3 regions of the Priestia sp. LL-8 genome follow, and region 3 is predicted to be linked to each of the others. Evidence: riboswitches for the same ligand, from Rfam matches in the RefSeq annotation. Region 3 holds a riboswitch; each other region holds the start of a gene.

Region 1 (6,394 bases), 880 kb from region 3:
TATGGTAGCTATCACCTTCTTTAGCGGTATTCAGCTACTTGGTTTAGGTCTAGTCGGACAATACATCGCAAGAATTTACGATGAAAGTAAAAATAGACCTATTTACGTTGTACGTGAAACCATTAACTTCTCGAAAGCTTCAACAGATTCTCCAAACGTACGTGAAAAAGTATATAGCTAAAAAAACAAGGAAGAAAACAGTTGTTTTCTTCCTTGTTTTTATTCTTTTTGAAGCTGTAAATCACTTGGCGCCCAGTCCGGAATTCCATCATCTTCATCAAATTCAATAATGACATCCGTTACTCCTTTCTCCTGTAAAATACGATTTTCCAGACGATCTTTAATATCATCAGCTTCGGCCACTGTTAAAGAAGGATCAATTTCTACTTTTAATTCAACGTGAAGCTCTTCTCCTTCTTTCATCACCATTAATGTTTGAATATCACGCACTTGTACATCTTGCATGACAATCGCGCCAATTTTTATTTCCATTTCTTTATCTGCTTCACCAAGGGCTCCCGCAGCGTTGTCTAAAAATACTCGTCCTACTACAAAAAACATCATAAGCCCAATTAAAATAGAAGCAATTCCTTCAGCTTGGTGAAAAGGTGTAAACCGTGAAATGAAAACAGCTATTAATGCCAATACGCCTCCTCCAGTAGCTACCAGATCTTCCATAAAAACCAGCTTGGTTGCTGGCTTTGCTTTCTTTAAATGAATAAAGCTTTGCGTAAAAACATTGACCTCTGCGGTATTCATTCCGACATCGTGCAAAATTTCTTTCATTGCCTTAAATAGGACAAACATCTCAAGTAACACCGAGATGCCAAGTACTGCAATATTTAAAATAAAGCCTGAAGACTTCGTCGGATGAAGAATGTGGTGATATCCTTCTTTAATCGTTTCAAACGCCATAATCCCTACTACAAGAACGGCTCCTAATAGAACAAGATTAACCAATCGGCCGAAACCGTTTGGAAATCGTTTAGTCGGGGCTTTTTTACTTAATGCCGAACCTATAAAAACAAAAAACTGATTAGCTGCATCTCCTAAGCTGTGCATCGTTTCAGCAAACATCGCTACATTTCCTGTTAAAGCGAAAGCAATCCCTTTAATAATGGAAATAATGGTATTCACTATAGCGGCCATCATGGCCGATTTATTTCCTTTTCGCAATAATTTAATTAATTCACTCATACAATCCCTCCGTTTGCGCCTTTGATGAGATTCGATTACGGTTAGTGTATGTGAATTTAAAAATTAAAAACCTCCAACATATAAGTTGGAGGTTTTTAGTCATGTTTCATTATTTTTTAAAACGGTACGGTACAGTTGTAACAATTACATTTTTGCGGTAAAGCAAATGTGCTTTTAACAGCAGACTGGACTGATTGTGAAGAATATTTTGCCAACTTTTTTTCGTAATGAATTGCGGAATAACGACCGTAATGGCCATGTTATTTTCTCGCGCTTTTTCCTCAGCCATATCGATGAATCGAAACAGCGGCCGCACTAAGCTGCGGTATTGAGAATGAAACGTAACAATACGAATATCAGGCTGCCACTTCTCCCACTTCTCTTCCATTTTCTTTTCACTTTCTCGATCAAAGGCCACATGCACTGCAATAACGGTATCGCCAATCGTTCGTGCATAATTTAATGAATTTTCTACTACCTTTGTCATTCCTGCTACAGGAACAATGACTACACTTCCTTCAAGCTTTCCAATCTTTTCTCCTTGCTTAATACGAAGCTGCTCTCCTACCGCTTCATAATGCGTATGAATGCGATGAAAAATATAAACGATAACCGGTAAGAAAACTAGCACAGACCATACTTGTGAAAACTTCGTTGTAAACAAAATGATTAACACAGTTAATGTAATAAGCGCACCAATTAAGTTAATGGTTAGCTTCCCTTGCCAGCCGGCCGGCTTTTCTCTAAGCCACTTGACAATCATTCCTGTTTGAGAAAGTGTAAATGGAATGAACACCCCGACTGCATAAAGAGGAATTAATTGCTCTGTCGCTCCTTTAAAAGCTACAATTAAGACAATAGAAGCAATTCCAAGGGTCACAATTCCATTTGAATACCCTAGTCTATCACCCCGAATTTGAAACATTCTCGGCATGTATTTATCAGACGATAAGTTGACAGCAAGCAAAGGAAAAGCTGAAAACCCTGTATTGGCTGCTAGCACTAGAATTAGAGCTGTTGTTCCTTGAATAAAGTAATAAAATCCATTGCGTCCAAACACACTCGATGCAATTTGTGATACAACAGTTTCATCTGCTTTTGGAGAAATGCCAAGCCAATAAGCTAAAAACGTGATCCCAGAAAATAAAACAGCTAGAATACCGCCCATCAGCATTAATGTATGAACAGCATTTTTTGCACCTGGCTCTTTAAAGTTAGGCACTGCATTTGAAATAGCTTCTACACCTGTCAATGCTGAACAGCCTGACGAAAAAGCTTTTAATAATAAAAACAAACTAATACCTGGCACTACTGTACCAAGAGACGTATGAAGCTCAGGTGAAACTTGACCTGTCGCTATTTTAAACAAGCCTACCGCTATTAACAAGATAAGAGCAATAACAAATAAATAAACCGGATAAGCTAATACAGAAGCGGATTCCGTTACGCCTCGTAAGTTTAAGACAGTAATCAAAATAACCAGCAAGCACGCAATTACTACATTGTAATGATGCAGCGTTGGAAAAGCCGAAGTTAAAGCATCGGTTCCTGCTGAAACACTCACGGCAACTGTTAATATATAATCTACCAGCAGTGATCCTCCAGCGATAAGCCCAGGATTTTCTCCTAAATTGGTTTTGGAAACAATATAAGCTCCTCCGCCTTGCGGATACGCATAAATAATTTGACGATATGAAAGAATTAAAGCCGTCAGCAGCACCAATACACCAATCGCAATTGGAATTGAATACCAATAAGCGAGGACACCGACTGTCGCAAGTACAATTAAAATTTGTTCTGTTCCATAAGCCACTGAAGATAAGGCATCTGATGATAAAATAGCAAGTGCTTTAAGCTTACTAAGCTTTTGATCACCTAACTCTTTTGTTTTAAGCGGCTTTCCAATCAATAATCTTTTGAGAACTGAATAGTTCACGTAATTTCCCTCCGATGATTGCTTAGCTACTATTTGCTTTTCGTTGCTAAGCTCAGTTACAAGTTCATGAATAAGTGATATTATTCCTAAAAAATGCCTTTTTATGTTAAAAAAGCGCACAAAAAAAACACTAAGGGTTCTCAGCGTTTTTACACAGCTTAAACCTCCTCTCTAAAACGCTTATGGGGTTAGCTGTCGGATTCGGGCTATGAGAGTAGCCCTACCTTTTAAAAAAGGATTCACCCCAAGTGACAATGCACAAATTTGGGTCCCCCACTTCTGACGAATTAAGCGATAACAGGTCAATATAATTTTCGGTTAAAGGGTATGATTGATAACAAGTTTCGTTCATAACTATCCTTTGTTCTTAGATAATATACTCCCGTACAAATGGTTTGTAAAGCATTATTTTACGTAAACCATAAAATAGTGCTTAAGGCGCTTTTAAGGGGAAAACAAAAGGCCTTCTGTCTGCTTACAGAAGACCTTCTTACGTTAACTTTTTGCTTTTAAAACGGCTGCTAGCTTGTTTTTCGTTTGAGGACCATAAATGCCATCTACATCATAAGGAAGATACACAAGCTGAAAACGTCTGACTGCATCTTTCGTTTGTACTCCATATATTCCGTCTACTGACCCTACTTTAAAATTAACCGCGTTTAATGCTCTTTGAAGCTGTTTCACAGCTTCTCCAGAATCGCCTTGTTTTAAAATTCCATTGGGAAGTGGATATTGTTCAGAAGGTGGTGTTGGAGTAGGTGTTGGTGAAGTTCCTGAAGGAATAACAATTGTTTTTCCAACCTGTAGTGTTAAAGGATCAGAAAGCCCTGTATTCGCTTCTTGAAGCTCCTGTACTGTTATGCCGTACTTCTGTGCAATACTGTACAGCGTATCTCCTTGCTTAATTGTATACGTTTTTTCACCTGGTTCAGAAGGTGATGGATTTGGTGTCGGTGTTGGAGATGGCGATGGATTTGGAACTGCACGACGAGGTAAATTTAAATATACGGCAATTCCTTTTGCATACGATTCACCCATGCTTTTTAAAAAAGCTTCATTTTGAAGAAGTGCTGCATCGGCGCTCCTATCAATAAAAGCTATTTCAGTTAGTACTGCAGGCATATTTGTTAAGCGAAGCACCGCATAATTGGCTGATTTTCGTCCGCGATTCGGATGATTATACGACAGCAGCGTTGCCTGTACTTGGCCGTGCACAATCGATTGAAACGTTTTACTAGCATTGCTAGCGCTTCTATAAACATAATCTTCGTATCCTGTCCCTCCACCGGCATTTACGTGAATAGACATAAATGCATCTGCACCCCACGAATTAGCTTGAGAAGCGCGCTGAGATAACGATAAAAAAGTATCTGTGGTACGGGTAGTTTTAATCGTAAAATCACTGTACGTGCTATTTAAATAGCTTATTAAATATTGTTGAATTTTCAAAACTAAGTTTTTTTCATACAGTCCGTTTGCTCCAACTGCTCCTGCATCTGCCCCACCATGTCCTGCATCAAGATAGATTTTTTTCATATTACTTGTCCCTCCTTATTGTTAACATATGCATGAGGGAAAAAAGTGCTACGTATACTAGCCTACTTAGTGAGAAATTACTAAAAAAGGAGATTGCGACATAACGAAATCACTTCAACCTAAAAACGAACAAATGGGATAAATGTGCTAGTATGGATGGCTTGTTACATCGCTGTTGATTTCCGTGCAAGGCTTCGCTTTCCGCGGGCGGCTGGTGAGCCTCCTCGTCGCTTGCGCTCCTGCGGGGTCTTCACCTATTCCGCTTTTCCCGCAGGAGTCTTCGCCTGCCCTCCAATCAACTGCTAGAAGCAACTAAATAGATGAAATCTACGTTCACCCTACCAATAAAAAAATCCGCACAATTCATCGTGCGGATCTTCCCTCCCCCTAACATACTTTTGGTCCAGCTTCTATTCTGGTTGATTAAAGTATAGATCAGGAGGTTCTATTATTTATAACGTTAGGACCTATTTAAAAAGCAGAACGCCTATAACAATGAGAATAATCCAAATTGGAATGCTTATTAATATGCCTATTACTAAACCTTTAAAAAAATTTCCTTCTTGCATTTTCATTCCATTCCTCTCCAACAGTATTTTCTAATGACACTACGCCTGGCTGAAAATTCTCTGAAGTTATACTGAAGTGCAGAGTGAACACATAAACAATCTCTCTATCTGTTATACACTACTTTTACATATAGATTCAATGAGACAAAAAGCTTATCCTTTTTAATTTATATAACCAAATTCTTTCCTGTATCTAACAAAACAATAAAAAAGCCTCCCGTAAATTGTACGACAGGTAGCTATACTTGTTTTATGAATAGAATAGATTAGTTCAATATCTAATATACGCGTGCAGAATATTATTTATTTTGAAAAACAAAAAAGGCCGAGAGAACGTATAAACGATCTCTCGGCCTTTTAGGAATTAATATTGGCTCATGTATTGGTCACGTTCCCAAGGATGAACTTGTGTACGGAACATATCCCATTCGATTTCTTTCGCTTCAACGAAGTGCTCTGCTAAGTGTTCACCTAATGCAGAAACCATAACTTCGTTTGATTGGAAGCTATCTAAAGCTTGAGCTAATGTTGCAGGTAAATCTACGATACCTTCTTCAACACGCTCTTCTTTTGTCATTACATAGATATTGCGATCGATAGGTTTTGGAGCTTCAAGGTTGTTCTTGATTCCATCTAAACCAGCTTTTAATAGAACAGCCATTGCTAAATATGGGTTAGCAGCTGGGTCTACGCTACGTACTTCAACACGAGTTCCTACGCCGCGAGAAGCTGGGATACGGATTAATGGGCTACGGTTGCGAGCAGACCAAGCAACATAACAAGGAGCCTCATATCCAGGCACTAGACGCTTATAAGAGTTTACAGTAGGATTTGTTACTGCTGTAAAGCTGTGTGCGTGCTTGATGATACCTGCGATAAATTGACGAGCAGTATCACTTAGCTCTAGATTACCGTTTTCATCATAAAATGCGTTTTGACCATCTTTAAATAATGAAACGTTACAGTGCATACCTGAACCATTCACACCAAATAATGGTTTTGGCATAAATGTAGCATGTAAGCCATGTTTACGTGCAATTGTTTTTACAACAAGTTTGAACGTTTGGATATCATCACAAGCTTTTAATGCAGCAGCATATTTGAAGTCGATCTCGTGTTGTCCAGGAGCTACCTCATGGTGAGATGCTTCAATTTC
Region 2 (6,394 bases), 690 kb from region 3:
CGGGTATGTAAATCGATTTCATAAGGAGTCAGCGCAATGGTATCGGTTTTTTTTTGATTGGAATCATATACGCGGTTTAGCAGTTTGTTTGCTCGAATAACTAGTTCACGAGGCAAAAAAGGCTTTGATAAATAGTCGTCGCTGCCCATTTCAAGCCCAAGAACCCGGTCAATATCGGCATCGCGGGCTGAGATGAAAATAACAGGCACATGTGGCGTTTGCTGCTTGATTTCGCGAATGAGCTGATACCCGTCAATGTCAGGCAGCATAATATCTAAAATCCACAGATGCGGAGGCGTTGCAATCATTTCTTTGGCGTCCGTACCGTTAAAAAATGAGCGAACGTCCCAGCCTTCTTTTTGAAGGTAAAGGGTTAAAACTTCGTTTAAATTTTGTTCATCCTCTACTAAATATAGTGTAAAGCTCAAATTTGACACCTTCCTCTGAATATATGAAAATTAAGGTAAATAAAGCATATTGCGCCATCTATGCGCGTTTCTTTAAAGGTCTATGTACCCGCTATTATACTACGTGTTTGCTGTTATAAAGAAATTTTTCACAATTTCACACATTGTTTTGATACTTATCCCAAACTTTTATTTTATAGTATAGATAACATAAAATTTGCTACGTTAAAAGGAGTGTTTTTCATGGATCCACGTGATTATGAAAGAGAACAAGAACGAAAGGAAGAATACGAAAACCGCCAGCAGCGCTATGATCAGTATCAGCCTGCGTCATCATCACAACCTCCAAAAAGACGCTTATTTCCAGTGATTGCATCTTCAATTGCAGGAGCAGTACTTGGAGGAGGAATTGTGCTATACGGTGCTCCCCAGCTGGGGTTAATGGATTCAGCTGATACGCAAACAGCGAATCAAACAACGCAGACTCAAACCGCAACAACAACGAGCACAACGCCTCGAACAGTAAGCACAACCGTGAATCAGTCAGATCTTGTTTCAGTTGTAAATAAAGTATCAGCTGCTGTTGTAGGCGTGAACAATATTCAACAGCAAACAAATCCATTTTCTGGAGATACCCAAACGCAAGAAGCAGGAACGGGTTCCGGTGTTATTTTCAAAAAAGAAAATGGAAAAGCATACGTTGTGACCAATAACCACGTTATTGATGGCGCAAGCGAAGTAGAAGTGTCACTTTCAAACGGACAAAAAGAAAAAGCTAAAATTGTCGGAGCTGATGCGCTAACGGATTTAGCGGTGCTTGAGATGTCTGACAAAAATGTTGAACAAGTGGCGAAGTTCGGGAAATCATCGGATTTAGTAGCGGGTGAAACGGTGCTTGCAATCGGAAATCCTCTTGGTGAACAATTTTCTCGTACGGTCACACAAGGTATCGTGAGCGCAGCAAAACGCTCTGTCCCTATTTCAGACAATTGGAACGTGGATGCAATTCAAACGGATGCGGCGATTAATCCAGGAAACAGCGGCGGGGCCTTGATCAATTCTTCCGGTGAAGTAGTCGGTATCAACAGTATGAAAATTTCAGAAGACAATGTAGAAGGCATCGGCTTTGCTCTTCCAAGTGATGAAGTGCAGCCGACGATTGAACAGCTGATGAAAAACGGAAAAATAACGCGTCCATATATGGGGGTAGGTCTTCAAGATGTAGGTCAGCTTTCAGCTGCAACAAAACAAAACCAGCTAGGCCTAACAAGCGATACGTCTGAAGGAGTTGTCGTCACAACGGTTGAACCATTCTCTTCTGCTTCTGATGCAGGTTTACAATCAAAAGACGTGATTGTTGCAATCGATGGAAACGAAGTCAAAACATCCAGTGATTTACGTCAATATCTATACACAAAACGCAAAGTAGGAGACACGGTAAAATTAGACGTGTACCGAAATGGAAAAAAACAAACCATTGCTCTGAAGCTTTCAGAGCAGCAGGATAACAATGGATGAGTTCAACACCGTTAAAGCTGCTGCTAGCAGTATTAACAGCGTTCGGATTTCTAACAGGCTGCGGAGGGAAGCATTCAAACACGATGTTTCCTTCTGTAGAAATTAGTCAGCTATCTTCTGTCAAAGAAGTGGCAGCGTATGAAGGAGGCAAGGTGACAGGAGCTGAATTCAACCTTTTTTTAGCCGTTAAAGGGTTCTTAAATCCAGATGCTCCGCTAAATGATACAAGCTACCGCAAAGAGTTATTGCGGCAGCTTGTTATGCAAAAAATCTTAATTTCGTATCTAAAGACAAGCGATAAAGTACAAAAACAAGTTGAGGATATGTGGAAGCAAATTAAACGCTCCTATGACGAGGATACAAGAAAACAAGGTTATGAAGTGTTAAATATTCGTTCTAGTGATGTAACCAACCAGCTAACGAATCAGTTTAAATTAGAAGAATATTTCCGTAAACAAATTACGTCTTATGAACTAACTGCTTACTATAAACATATTGAAAACGATCTAACGCGCGTATCTTTTACGCAGCTGGCTTTTTCCACTTTACATGATGCCGAGGCCGCTTCGGCTGAACTGCAAAAAGGAACATCGCTTCAAGACGTTCAAAAAGAATATGCTGATGTCCAGACAATCAGCAAACTAGAGAATGCTGATAATCTAAAGCTTTCAAGTCTATCTCCCTCTTTTATAAATGTTTTAAAAAAACAGCACATCGGGGAGTGTAGTGAGCCCATTAAAATGGGTAAAGTCTATTATATTCTTATTTTAAAACAAAAAGATAAAAAAACGGAATCAGAAGTCAAAGAAGAAATGATGAAAGAACTTGTTTTGAATCATATCAACCGGTATATCCAGGATGAACTGCCAAGGTTTCACGTGACTTTCAACCTTAGGTAGTTCCCTTTTATATAGATTGATTGTTTTCAAAAAACAAGCAGGTAAAAGAGCTTTCTGTTAATAGAGAGCTCTTTTACATTTTTAAGTAGACAGAAATGTCAGCACCTGATAAAATAAAATTGTAAAACTTTCATTATTCGGAAAATTTATACCCTCCAGCTTTGGAGGGTTATTTTTTATGCTGTTGGACGAATCCATGAGGCTGAGACAAAAATATTTTCGTTGAAGGGAGATCCGAACGGGTTTGGTTCTTGATGAAGAATCAAACTCATTCGGATTTTTTTATTGGCAGGGTGAACGGATGTCGTTATGTCTCAATCACTTTTTATCTTTTAAATGACTCAATAATGCAGGAGCCATCTCCACGTGAGAAAGGGCGATGTGTGAAATCGTTTTGGCATAAGGTGTAATTTTGTTAATAAATTGTTCGAGTACGTGCAGATGAGGAAGCTGAAGCTTTGTAATAAAGCAGGCTTGCCCGGCGATGCGTTCACAGAATAAAGCGTAGGGATACTGAGAAATAAATCGTTTAAAACGTTCGTGCTCTCCGTTTTTCATCGTTACTTCAATAAAACACGATACAGGCAGGTGCAGCTTTTCATAATCAATATCGATTGTATATCCTTTTATAACACCAAAGCTCTCTAGCTGTCTTACTCGCTCTGCCACCGAAGGAGCAGACAGGTTAATTTGTTTTCCTAGCTCTCGTAAGGAAAGGCGGCTGTTTTGCTGCAGCGCCTGCAAAATCGATAAATCAATTTCATCAATTTTCAATTGAAAACCTTCTTTCTCATTAACGTTTCATTTGATTAGTAATAGTAGATAAGATGTTTTATATGTAATCTAAAATCTCTATTTTTCTTACTATAATAATTAAAAAGGAGTGAGTGAAAAATGGCAAGAGTTTTATTAACAAACGAAGAGGGAACAAATTTTGAAAAAGCATTGAATTTAATTCCACATGTAAAAAGGTTGTATGATGAGCTTTACGACACGCTTTGGAACAGCGATATAGTAGAAAAAGAGACCAAGGAAAAAACTAGGCTTTATCTAGCAGGTGTTAACGGCTGTGAGACGTGTATGAGCATGTCATATGTAGGTGATAAGACGCTTAATCAAAAAGTGTTAAGAGAAAAAGAGCTGGAAGAAAAAGACCGGCTGCTGTTTCGATTTATTGATGTATACCGAGTGCGTCCAAGGGAGTTGACCGATGCTGATATGGATCAATTAAAGAAATTTTACAGTGATACGCAGCTGTTAGAGCTTTTGGCTGTTATTAATTTATTTGATCAATTTCACAAAATGATTGTCAGTTTAGATTTATATGATTTTTGCAGCTTGCAGGGCAAGTGAAGTCTTCGCTAAAAATATCTTGACAGACAAAATCCACAGGAGTAAGATAGCTTTCGTGAAGTGAAACGTATCATGAATCGAATCGATCATTCTAAAAAATAGATCATAGACATTTGAATAAAAATCGCTTAATCCATTACGGAGCGGAGGACCCATTATTTACGCACATATTGTGCTCCGGGGTGAATCCTTAAAAAGGTAGGGTTACTCTTAAAACCCGAACCCGACAGCTAACTTCGCAAGCGTTTTGAGGGGGAAGAGTGTGAAAAAACACAGGAGCCTTCCTGTGTTTTTTTGCGCTTTTTTTAAGAAAAAGATGTAATTTTTTAGAAAAAGTATAAGCTAAGAGAACACACAGCAGTTGAAGGAAGGAATAAATACATTATGAAAAAACAGTTTGCTGTATTAGGATTAGGTCGTTTTGGAGGCAGTTTGGTTGAAGAGTTTGCTAATCTGGATGTGGATGTGCTCGCTATTGACCGCAATCAGGAGGTAGTAAATAAATTTAGCAACTTAGCTACATATGTTGTGCAAGCAAACGCGATTGATGAAGCTAGCTTAAAGGGGCTAGGTATTCGCAATGTTGATCATGCTCTTATTTCGTTTGGAGACGATATCGAAGCAAGCGTGCTCGCAACGATGCTGTTAAAAGATATGGGCGTTAAGCAAGTATGGGTAAAAGCGGTGAATATGTATCATCAAAAAGTGCTGGAGAAAATAGGAGCGGATAAAGTCATTCATCCGGAGCGCGATATTGCTAAGCGGATTGCTCATCACGTGGTGTCAGAAAAAATTATTGACTATATTGAACTGTCTAAAGACTATAGTATTGTTGAAATTGTCGCTTCTAAGAAGCTTCATAATAAAACGCTTTTTGATTTAAATATTCGCGCAAAGTACGGCTGTAATATTATCGGCTTTCAGCGAAAAGACGGGGAAATGGTGATTTCGCCTACGGCGCATGAAACAATTGAACAAGGAGATATGCTTATTGTCATCGGACATAATCGCGATTTAAACCGTTTTGAAGAAGAAGGAGTTTAACACATGAAAAAACAAAATATTAAACTCACCCCTCCGCAGCTGTTGCTCTCTATTTTTGGTGGAGGAATTATTATTGGTGCTCTTCTATTGATGATGCCTTTTTCTACTACTGAGCCAATCCGGTGGGTAGACGCTCTTTTTACGTCAACTTCCGCTATGACAGTAACCGGCTTAGCCGTCGTAGATACAGGTACACGTTTTACCGTCATCGGTCAAACGATTATTATGCTGTTAATTCAAATAGGCGGTCTTGGCATTATGTCATTTGCCGTGCTGATTTTTATGATGCTCGGTAAAAAAATTGGATTTAAAGAGCGTATGCTCGTTCAGCAGGCGTTAAATCAGACGAGCGTCGGCGGAGTTGTCCTGCTAGTTAAAAGGCTGTTTATCTTTTCATTTTTAATTGAGTTTGTTGCGCTTATCTTTTTAGCGATACGCTGGGTTCCGGAATTCGGGTGGTCTAAGGGGCTATTCTTTAGCTTGTTTCATTCAATTTCGGCTTTTAATAACGCTGGGTTCGGACTACTGTCTGATAACTTAGTTCAGTATGTAGGAGATCCCATTATTAATATAACGATTTCTTTTTTGTTCATTATTGGTGGGTTAGGATTTACCGTTCTTGCTGATATGTGGGTGAAAAAATCGTATAAAAAACTAACGCTGCATTCAAAAATTATGATTATCAGCACGTTCGCCATTAACGTGACTGCTATGCTTTTTATTTTTTTCTTAGAGTACGGCAATTCGCATACGCTCGGAAATTTATCATTAGGAGACAAAGTATGGGCTTCTTATTTTCAAGCGGTAACAACAAGAACCGCTGGATTTAATACAATTGATTTAGCTCACCTGCATGACGCAACGGTCTTTTTAATGGTTTTGTTAATGTTCATTGGTGCAGGAAGTGCGTCAACAGGAGGCGGTATCAAACTCACGACGTTTGTGGTGATTGTCTTTTCTGTGTGGTCATTTTTACGAAGCAGGGAAGATATTGTGCTGCTAAAGAGACGACTTCTTCCTCTTCATGTGTTTAAGGCCCTAGCCATCACGATGATTTCGATTATGTTTGTGTTTGGGGCTATTTTTCTGTTAAATATTTCAGAAAACCTCCCGTTTGTAAAAATTATGTTTGAAGTTGTTTCTGCGTTTGGGACAGTAGGTTTATCCATGGGA
Region 3 (6,394 bases):
GCCGTTTGCTTTACTTGGAACAGCTGTTTGAGCAATACCTGTCATCACAACAGGATAAATAAGACCACAAAGTATCATCATCATAATCGTTAAGCGAACAATAATGCTTCCCGTTCGTTCTGTTTGTATCATCGTTTCTTCTCCTCTACATTACAAATGAAAGTATAAAGTCAATCCCTTTAATCCCAATGAATGGAACCAATACTCCACCTAACCCGTAAATGAACAAATTTTTTCGCAGCAGGGCGTTCGAACTCATCGGCTTATACGCAATACCCTTCATGGCTAAGGGAATTAGAAGCGGGATAATGACCGCATTAAAAATGAGCGCTGACAACACGGCAGATAGAGGTGAATGAAGCTTCATTACGTTAAGAGCCTCCATTTGCGGAATCGCCAGGGTAAACATCGCTGGAATAATCGCGAAATACTTAGCAATATCGTTTGCGATGCTGAATGTAGTTAAGGCACCCCTTGTCATTAATAGCTGTTTTCCAATTGAAACGACTTCAATGATTTTAGTGGGATCAGAATCCAAGTCGACCATATTTGCTGCTTCTTTAGCAGCTGAGGTTCCGCTGTTCATTGCTAAGCCAACATCAGCTTGAGCAAGTGCAGGGGCATCGTTTGTCCCGTCACCTGTCATGGCAACTAGCTTTCCTTGCTGCTGTTCGTATTTAATCACTTGAATCTTGTCTTCTGGCTTGCATTCCGCAATAAATTCATCTACTCCCGCTTCTTTTGCAATGGTTGCTGCGGTTAACGGATTATCTCCTGTACACATGACTGTTTTAATGCCCATTTTACGAAGTTCATCAAAGCGTTCTTTCATTCCTGGTTTTACCGTGTCTTTTAAATAAATCAAGCCATAAATTTTATCATCAGCGGCGACGGCAAGCGGCGTGCCACCAGCTCCTGCAATTTCATTTGCTTTTTGCTGTAAATCAGAGGGAACCATCCCGCCCTTTGACTCTACCCATGCCGTGACGGCGTCCACTGCCCCTTTTCGTACAGATACATTCTGTAAGTCAATGCCGCTCATTCGCGTTTCCGCTTTGAATTCAACAAACGTTCCTTCGGTTTTTCTAAGATCTTCTACTCCCATGCGATTTTGAATAAAATCAACAACTGAGCGCCCTTCTGGTGTTTCGTCATAAAGAGAAGAAACAAACGCCCATTTGTAAAGGTCACGTTCGTCTATGCCTTCTACAGTCGTTAATTGATGAGCCATTCGGTTTCCAAACGTAATGGTACCGGTTTTATCTAAAATAATTGTGTTAATGTCACCTGCTGCTTCTACTGCTTTTCCTGACATAGCAATCACGTTAAACTGCGTGACTCGGTCCATCCCAGCAATTCCAATGGCCGATAATAAGCCTCCAATTGTTGTAGGGATGAGACAGACGAGCAGTGAAATTAAAATGGCCGTGTCGAGCTTAAAGTGTAGGTAGTTTGTAAAGACAGGAAGCGTCACAACTACTAGTAAGAAAATAATCGTCAGACTTGTCAAAACCGTATTTAGCGCAATTTCATTTGGTGTTTTTTGACGCTGTGCTCCTTCAACAAGCGAAATCATTTTATCTAAAAACGATTCACCTTGCTCACACGTAATTTTAATTGTAATTTCATCACTGACAACTCTTGTACCTCCAGTTACAGAGTTAAAGTCCCCGCCTGCTTCTTTCATAACAGGTGCCGATTCGCCCGTAATAGCCGATTCATCAACAGACGCCAGTCCTTTAATGATTTCTCCATCTCCAGGAATCATCTCACCTTGTGAAACGACGACGATGTCTCCTTTTTTTAGTTGCGATGCCGAAACTTGTATCATCTGCCCGTTTTGAAGCTGATTAGCTGTAATATCGCCTTTAGATTTCTTCAATGAGTTTGCCTGTGCCTTTCCTCGTCCTTCTGCTAATGCTTCTGCAAAATTAGCAAAAACAATGGTGAAAAATAACACGAGAGATACGGCAATATTAAAGCCTGCGCTTACTGTACTTTCTCCGAAAAGGTCTGGAACAACGGCTAAAAAAAGTGTAATAACAAACCCGATTTCTACTACGAACATGATAGGATTTTTTATCATTGTTCTTGGACTTAGCTTGATAAAAGCCTGTTTTAATGATTGAATAAAAATGGATGAAGCTTGTTTATCTACAGAACCTTGAATGGGACTGTTGTGATCCAATTCAAGATCATTTGCAAAATTCCGTTTATTCATTATGATCCTCCGCTTTCTTTATTACAGTGTTAAATACTCAGCAACCGGTCCAAGTACAAGCACTGGGAAAAACGTAAGTGCTCCTACAATAACGGTAGTTCCAATTAAAATGCCGCTAAATAAAGACGTATCCGTTTTAAATGTCCCAGGTGTTTGGGGAACAAGCTGTTTGGATGCTAGTGAGCTCGATACCGCCAGCATTGTAATTAGTCCGAAGTAACGTCCAATATACATAACAATTCCCGTAGAAATGTTCCAAAACGGCGTTGCGTCACCTAATCCTTCAAAACCGGATCCATTGTTTGCTGCTGACGACGTAAATTCATACAGTGCCTGACTTAACCCGTGAAAGCCTGGATTTGATATACCTTCCATTCCTAAATGAGTGGTAAGTGCTACAGCTGTTCCTCCTAAAATTAGCAGCGGCTGCAGGATAAGCGTCACGGCGATTAGTTTCATTTCTTTTCCTTCAATTTTTTTACCTACGTATTCTGGTGTTCTTCCAACCATTAAACCTGATAAAAATACGGCGATGATGACGTACATCATGACATTCATAAATCCTGCTCCGACACCGCCAAATACGGTATTTAACATCATATTTCCAAGCGTTAACAACCCGGTAAGAGGCGTCAGGGTATCGTGCATCGCGTTCACCGCGCCTGTTTCACTTGCTGTCGTCACGATGGCGTACAGCGTTGACATACCGACACCAAACCGGACTTCTTTCCCTTCCATATAACCGCTCGCTTCATTTAGATGAAAAGCATCAAGTCTAGGGTTACCGCCCCACTCTGTTACAAACGCTGTGCTTAAGATAACGATAAACAGCATACTCATCGATACAAACAAGATGCGACCTTGTTTACGCTGTCCGATCATTTTTCCGTATGTGAAAGGAAGTGCGGTTGGTAATAAAAGCATAAGGACAATCTGTAACACATTGCTCCACGCATTGGGATTTTCAAATGGATGGGCTGAGTTGACACCAAAAAATCCCCCTCCGTTGTTGCCTAGCTCTTTGATTGAAAGAAAAGAAGCAACTGGTCCCCTTGCAATTTGCTGTGTTGCCCCTTCTAATGTATGGGCAGTCACCGTTCCGCTTAACGTTTGAGGGACACCTAAAAACGTAAATAAAATACCTGTTATAAAAGCAATAGGAAGTAAAATACGCGTAATTGATTTTACAAAATCAACAAAAAAGTTTCCCATTTCTTTCCCTGCTAGCCCGCGAATAAAAGCGATTGCTACTGCAAGTGCTGTTGCTGGTGCAGCAAACATCATAAATACAATGGCGGCCATCTGTGAGAAATAGGACAAACCTGACTCACCGCTGTAGTGCTGCAAGTTCGTATTTGTCATAAAACTAATGGCTGTGTTAAAAGCAAGGGCCGGATCCATTCCTTTTATGTGGCTTGGGTTTAGCGGCAGTACCCCTTGGAATCGGAAGATAAGGTACACCACAAAAATCATAAACGTATTCGCCAACACGAGAGCCAATGCATATTGCTTCCACGTTTGATTAAGCCCTTTAATTCCTGCTGCTTTAAACATCACTGTTTCTATCTTTCCTATCAAGCTAGTGTTTTTATCGTTTGAAAATACATTCGCTATATAAATACCTACGGGCTTTGCAATAAGCGCTACAAAAATAAGCAGCAGCGCAACTGATAGTAGAAAAATCCCCACGTTTTATTCCTCCGCTTATTAAAATTGTTCTGGATTTAACAGTACATATACTAAATAAATTAAAACGGTAATTGAAATACCTAACAAAATGAACGACATGTTCACTTCTCCTCTCTGTCGTCTACTACATGAGACGACCAGCGAATAATTCCGTACATAGCAGTCGCTAATAAGGCAAGCGTTCCAAGCATCATCATATCCAAGTTGCTTCCTCCTAACTGTTTCCTGACAAAAATGATAGCTTCTAAGTTTAGTGACGGTTTCTTTTCATAAAGCATCAGGTCCAAAAAAGCTAACCGCGAGACGTGATGCTATTTTTTTTCACTAAAAAACCGCAGAAGAGAGTTCTCTTCCGCGGTTTAATGCACGACAAATAAGCCGTGATTGACACGAATTTTTTACTCCCAAAACGCTTACGGAGTTAGCTGTCGGATTCGGGTTATGGAAGTAACCCTACTCAGTTAAGAGATTCACCCCTAGTACATACGTACAAAATATTGGGTCCCCCGCTCATAATTGATTAAGCGTATATTTGTTATTTAATTTTTAGACTTAATGATGACTTTTACTGCTGCGTTTAAAACTTTGATTAGCCAACGTAGACAAATAGCGGTTTGCTAGATCAAAAGATTGCTGGTCGCACATTGCCCGATATTCAATCATTTGAATCATTTGCTTAGATAAATGCATCTGGACGCTCCTTTCACCTATATTTTGAAAGGAGCGTACTATCCGCTGTTATAGAAAACGACCACGATTACACCATCCTCTCTCTTAACGCTTACGAAGTTAGCTGACGGGTTCGGGTCAAGAAAGTAACCCTACTCAGTTAAGAGATTCACCCCTAATAATTGGGTCCTCCGCTCTTTCCCTCTCTTTCAGGAAAGACTCAGCGTTTCACTGTGGAACGTTTCATGAGAGTAATCTTACTCCTGTTAAAATTTACTGTCAACAACATTTTTTGAAATTTTAAAAGCTTTATTTTTCTATATTTATTCATTATTTTAAAATAATAGTTTTGAAAGAAAAAAAGCGTTCTTATCTCCTCGATAAGAACGCTTTTTTTAGCTCATTTTCTCAATTTCATTTACAAGAATTGAAATGGCATCCGTTTTTGTTGCTTCACGCATTGTACGCTTCATTGTACTTGCCTGCTGCTGAAGCTCATTTACTTCACGCAAAAACAGTTCTTTTGTTAACTGTTCTTCTTCTACAACCATACAGTAGCCTTTTTTCTTAAAGGATTGTGCATTTAAAATTTGATCTCCGCGACTCTGTGCCTTTGATAAAGGAATAATCATCATCGGTTTATGAAGAGCTAAAAACTCAAAGATGGCATTGGATCCACCGCGTGTAATCACATAATCAGTTGCCGCTAAAACATCCGGAAGCTGTTCATTTACGTATTCTAACTGACGGTAGCCCGACTCTTTTTCAAGGCTTGTATCAATATTGCCTTTTCCGCAAAGGTGTACAATTTGAAATTTCTTTTGCAATTCAGGCAAAGACTCTCGAACAATTTCATTGATGCGGCGCGCTCCTAAACTTCCGCCCATAATGGTTAAAATTGGGCGCTTATCATAAAAGCGAAGCCAGCTTTCCCCGTTCGCTGCGCTTCCGCTAAATAACTCTTTTCGAATAGGTGAACCAACAACCTGCACTTTTTCTTTTGGAAAGTAGTTTGCAGCTTCATCAAAAGAAGTGAAAATTTTAGTGGCAAATTTCTGCGCAATTTTATTTGCTAGTCCCGGTGTTAAATCACTTTCATGAATGAACACGGGAATGTTTAAAGATTTAGCAGCCATTACAACAGGAACTGTGACAAAACCGCCTTTTGAAAAAACAAGAGAAGGCTTTAGTTTTTTCAGCACGCGACGCGCATCGCCAACCCCTTTTGCTACTCGAAATACATCTTTTACATTTTCCATATCCACGTAGCGACGAAGCTTCCCGCTTGAAATTGCATGATATGGAACGTTTAATTTAGCAATTAATTCTTTCTCAATACCATTGTGAGAACCGACATAATGGATATCCCATTTTTCACTGTCTAATTCTTTCATAATCGCAATGTTTGGCGTTACGTGCCCCGCTGTTCCGCCTCCGGTAAAAACGATAACTTGCTTACTCATTTTTTCTTCCTCTCTTTGCATCACTTAATCAATCTGTTTTGACATTAATTTTTTATCTAATCTTTTTAGCATGTAATCTGACATGTAAAACGATGGTTTTATTATAGCATTTTTCTTTTTACATATGTATGATAAGGCGTATAAAAGCATGCTATACTTTTCATAAGGAGTGATTATAATGAACAAATCTGTACCTGTGGTAAAAGGTGACACAGTGGATTCAGAAACGCGCTGTGTGCACTATTATACTGATAAAGATATTATTGCAATAAAATTTTATTGCTGTAATACATATTATCCATGTTATCAATGTCATAATGGACATGCTAATCACGACATTAAAAGATGGCCA

The links. A riboswitch is a leader RNA that binds a small molecule or an ion and turns the genes downstream of it on or off. The one in region 3 is predicted to bind cyclic di-AMP.
Region 1: another riboswitch for cyclic di-AMP. It lies ahead of U9R83_RS20410 (APC family permease); the one in region 3 lies ahead of U9R83_RS27705 (potassium-transporting ATPase subunit F).
Region 2: another riboswitch for cyclic di-AMP. It lies ahead of U9R83_RS19445 (potassium channel family protein); the one in region 3 lies ahead of U9R83_RS27705 (potassium-transporting ATPase subunit F).

What each region holds. Positions count from the first base shown of each region.
Region 1 is NZ_JAZAQH010000001.1:3,891,275-3,897,668, forward strand. Features, by position in the region: gene U9R83_RS20400 (glycosyltransferase family 2 protein) at 1-181, shown strand, start outside; gene U9R83_RS20405 (cation diffusion facilitator family transporter) at 220-1,197, opposite strand; gene U9R83_RS20410 (APC family permease) at 1,307-3,133, opposite strand; cyclic di-AMP (ydaO/yuaA leader) riboswitch at 3,296-3,437, opposite strand; gene U9R83_RS20415 (N-acetylmuramoyl-L-alanine amidase) at 3,629-4,669, opposite strand; gene glnA (type I glutamate--ammonia ligase) at 5,603-6,394, opposite strand, start outside.
Region 2 is NZ_JAZAQH010000001.1:3,705,773-3,712,166, reverse strand. Features, by position in the region: gene U9R83_RS19470 (response regulator transcription factor) at 1-428, opposite strand, end outside; gene U9R83_RS19465 (S1C family serine protease) at 651-1,925, shown strand; gene U9R83_RS19460 (peptidyl-prolyl cis-trans isomerase) at 1,922-2,824, shown strand; gene U9R83_RS19455 (Lrp/AsnC family transcriptional regulator) at 3,143-3,598, opposite strand; gene U9R83_RS19450 (hypothetical protein) at 3,719-4,177, shown strand; cyclic di-AMP (ydaO/yuaA leader) riboswitch at 4,293-4,437, shown strand; gene U9R83_RS19445 (potassium channel family protein) at 4,562-5,221, shown strand; gene U9R83_RS19440 (TrkH family potassium uptake protein) at 5,225-6,394, shown strand, end outside.
Region 3 is NZ_JAZAQH010000001.1:3,011,052-3,017,445, forward strand. Features, by position in the region: gene kdpC (potassium-transporting ATPase subunit KdpC) at 1-132, opposite strand, end outside; gene kdpB (potassium-transporting ATPase subunit KdpB) at 146-2,221, opposite strand; gene kdpA (potassium-transporting ATPase subunit KdpA) at 2,243-3,904, opposite strand; gene U9R83_RS27705 (potassium-transporting ATPase subunit F) at 3,929-4,009, opposite strand; cyclic di-AMP (ydaO/yuaA leader) riboswitch at 4,307-4,447, opposite strand; gene U9R83_RS15280 (hypothetical protein) at 4,463-4,600, opposite strand; cyclic di-AMP (ydaO/yuaA leader) riboswitch at 4,673-4,815, opposite strand; gene U9R83_RS15285 (undecaprenyldiphospho-muramoylpentapeptide beta-N-acetylglucosaminyltransferase) at 4,975-6,042, opposite strand; gene U9R83_RS15290 (CHY zinc finger protein) at 6,221-6,394, shown strand, end outside.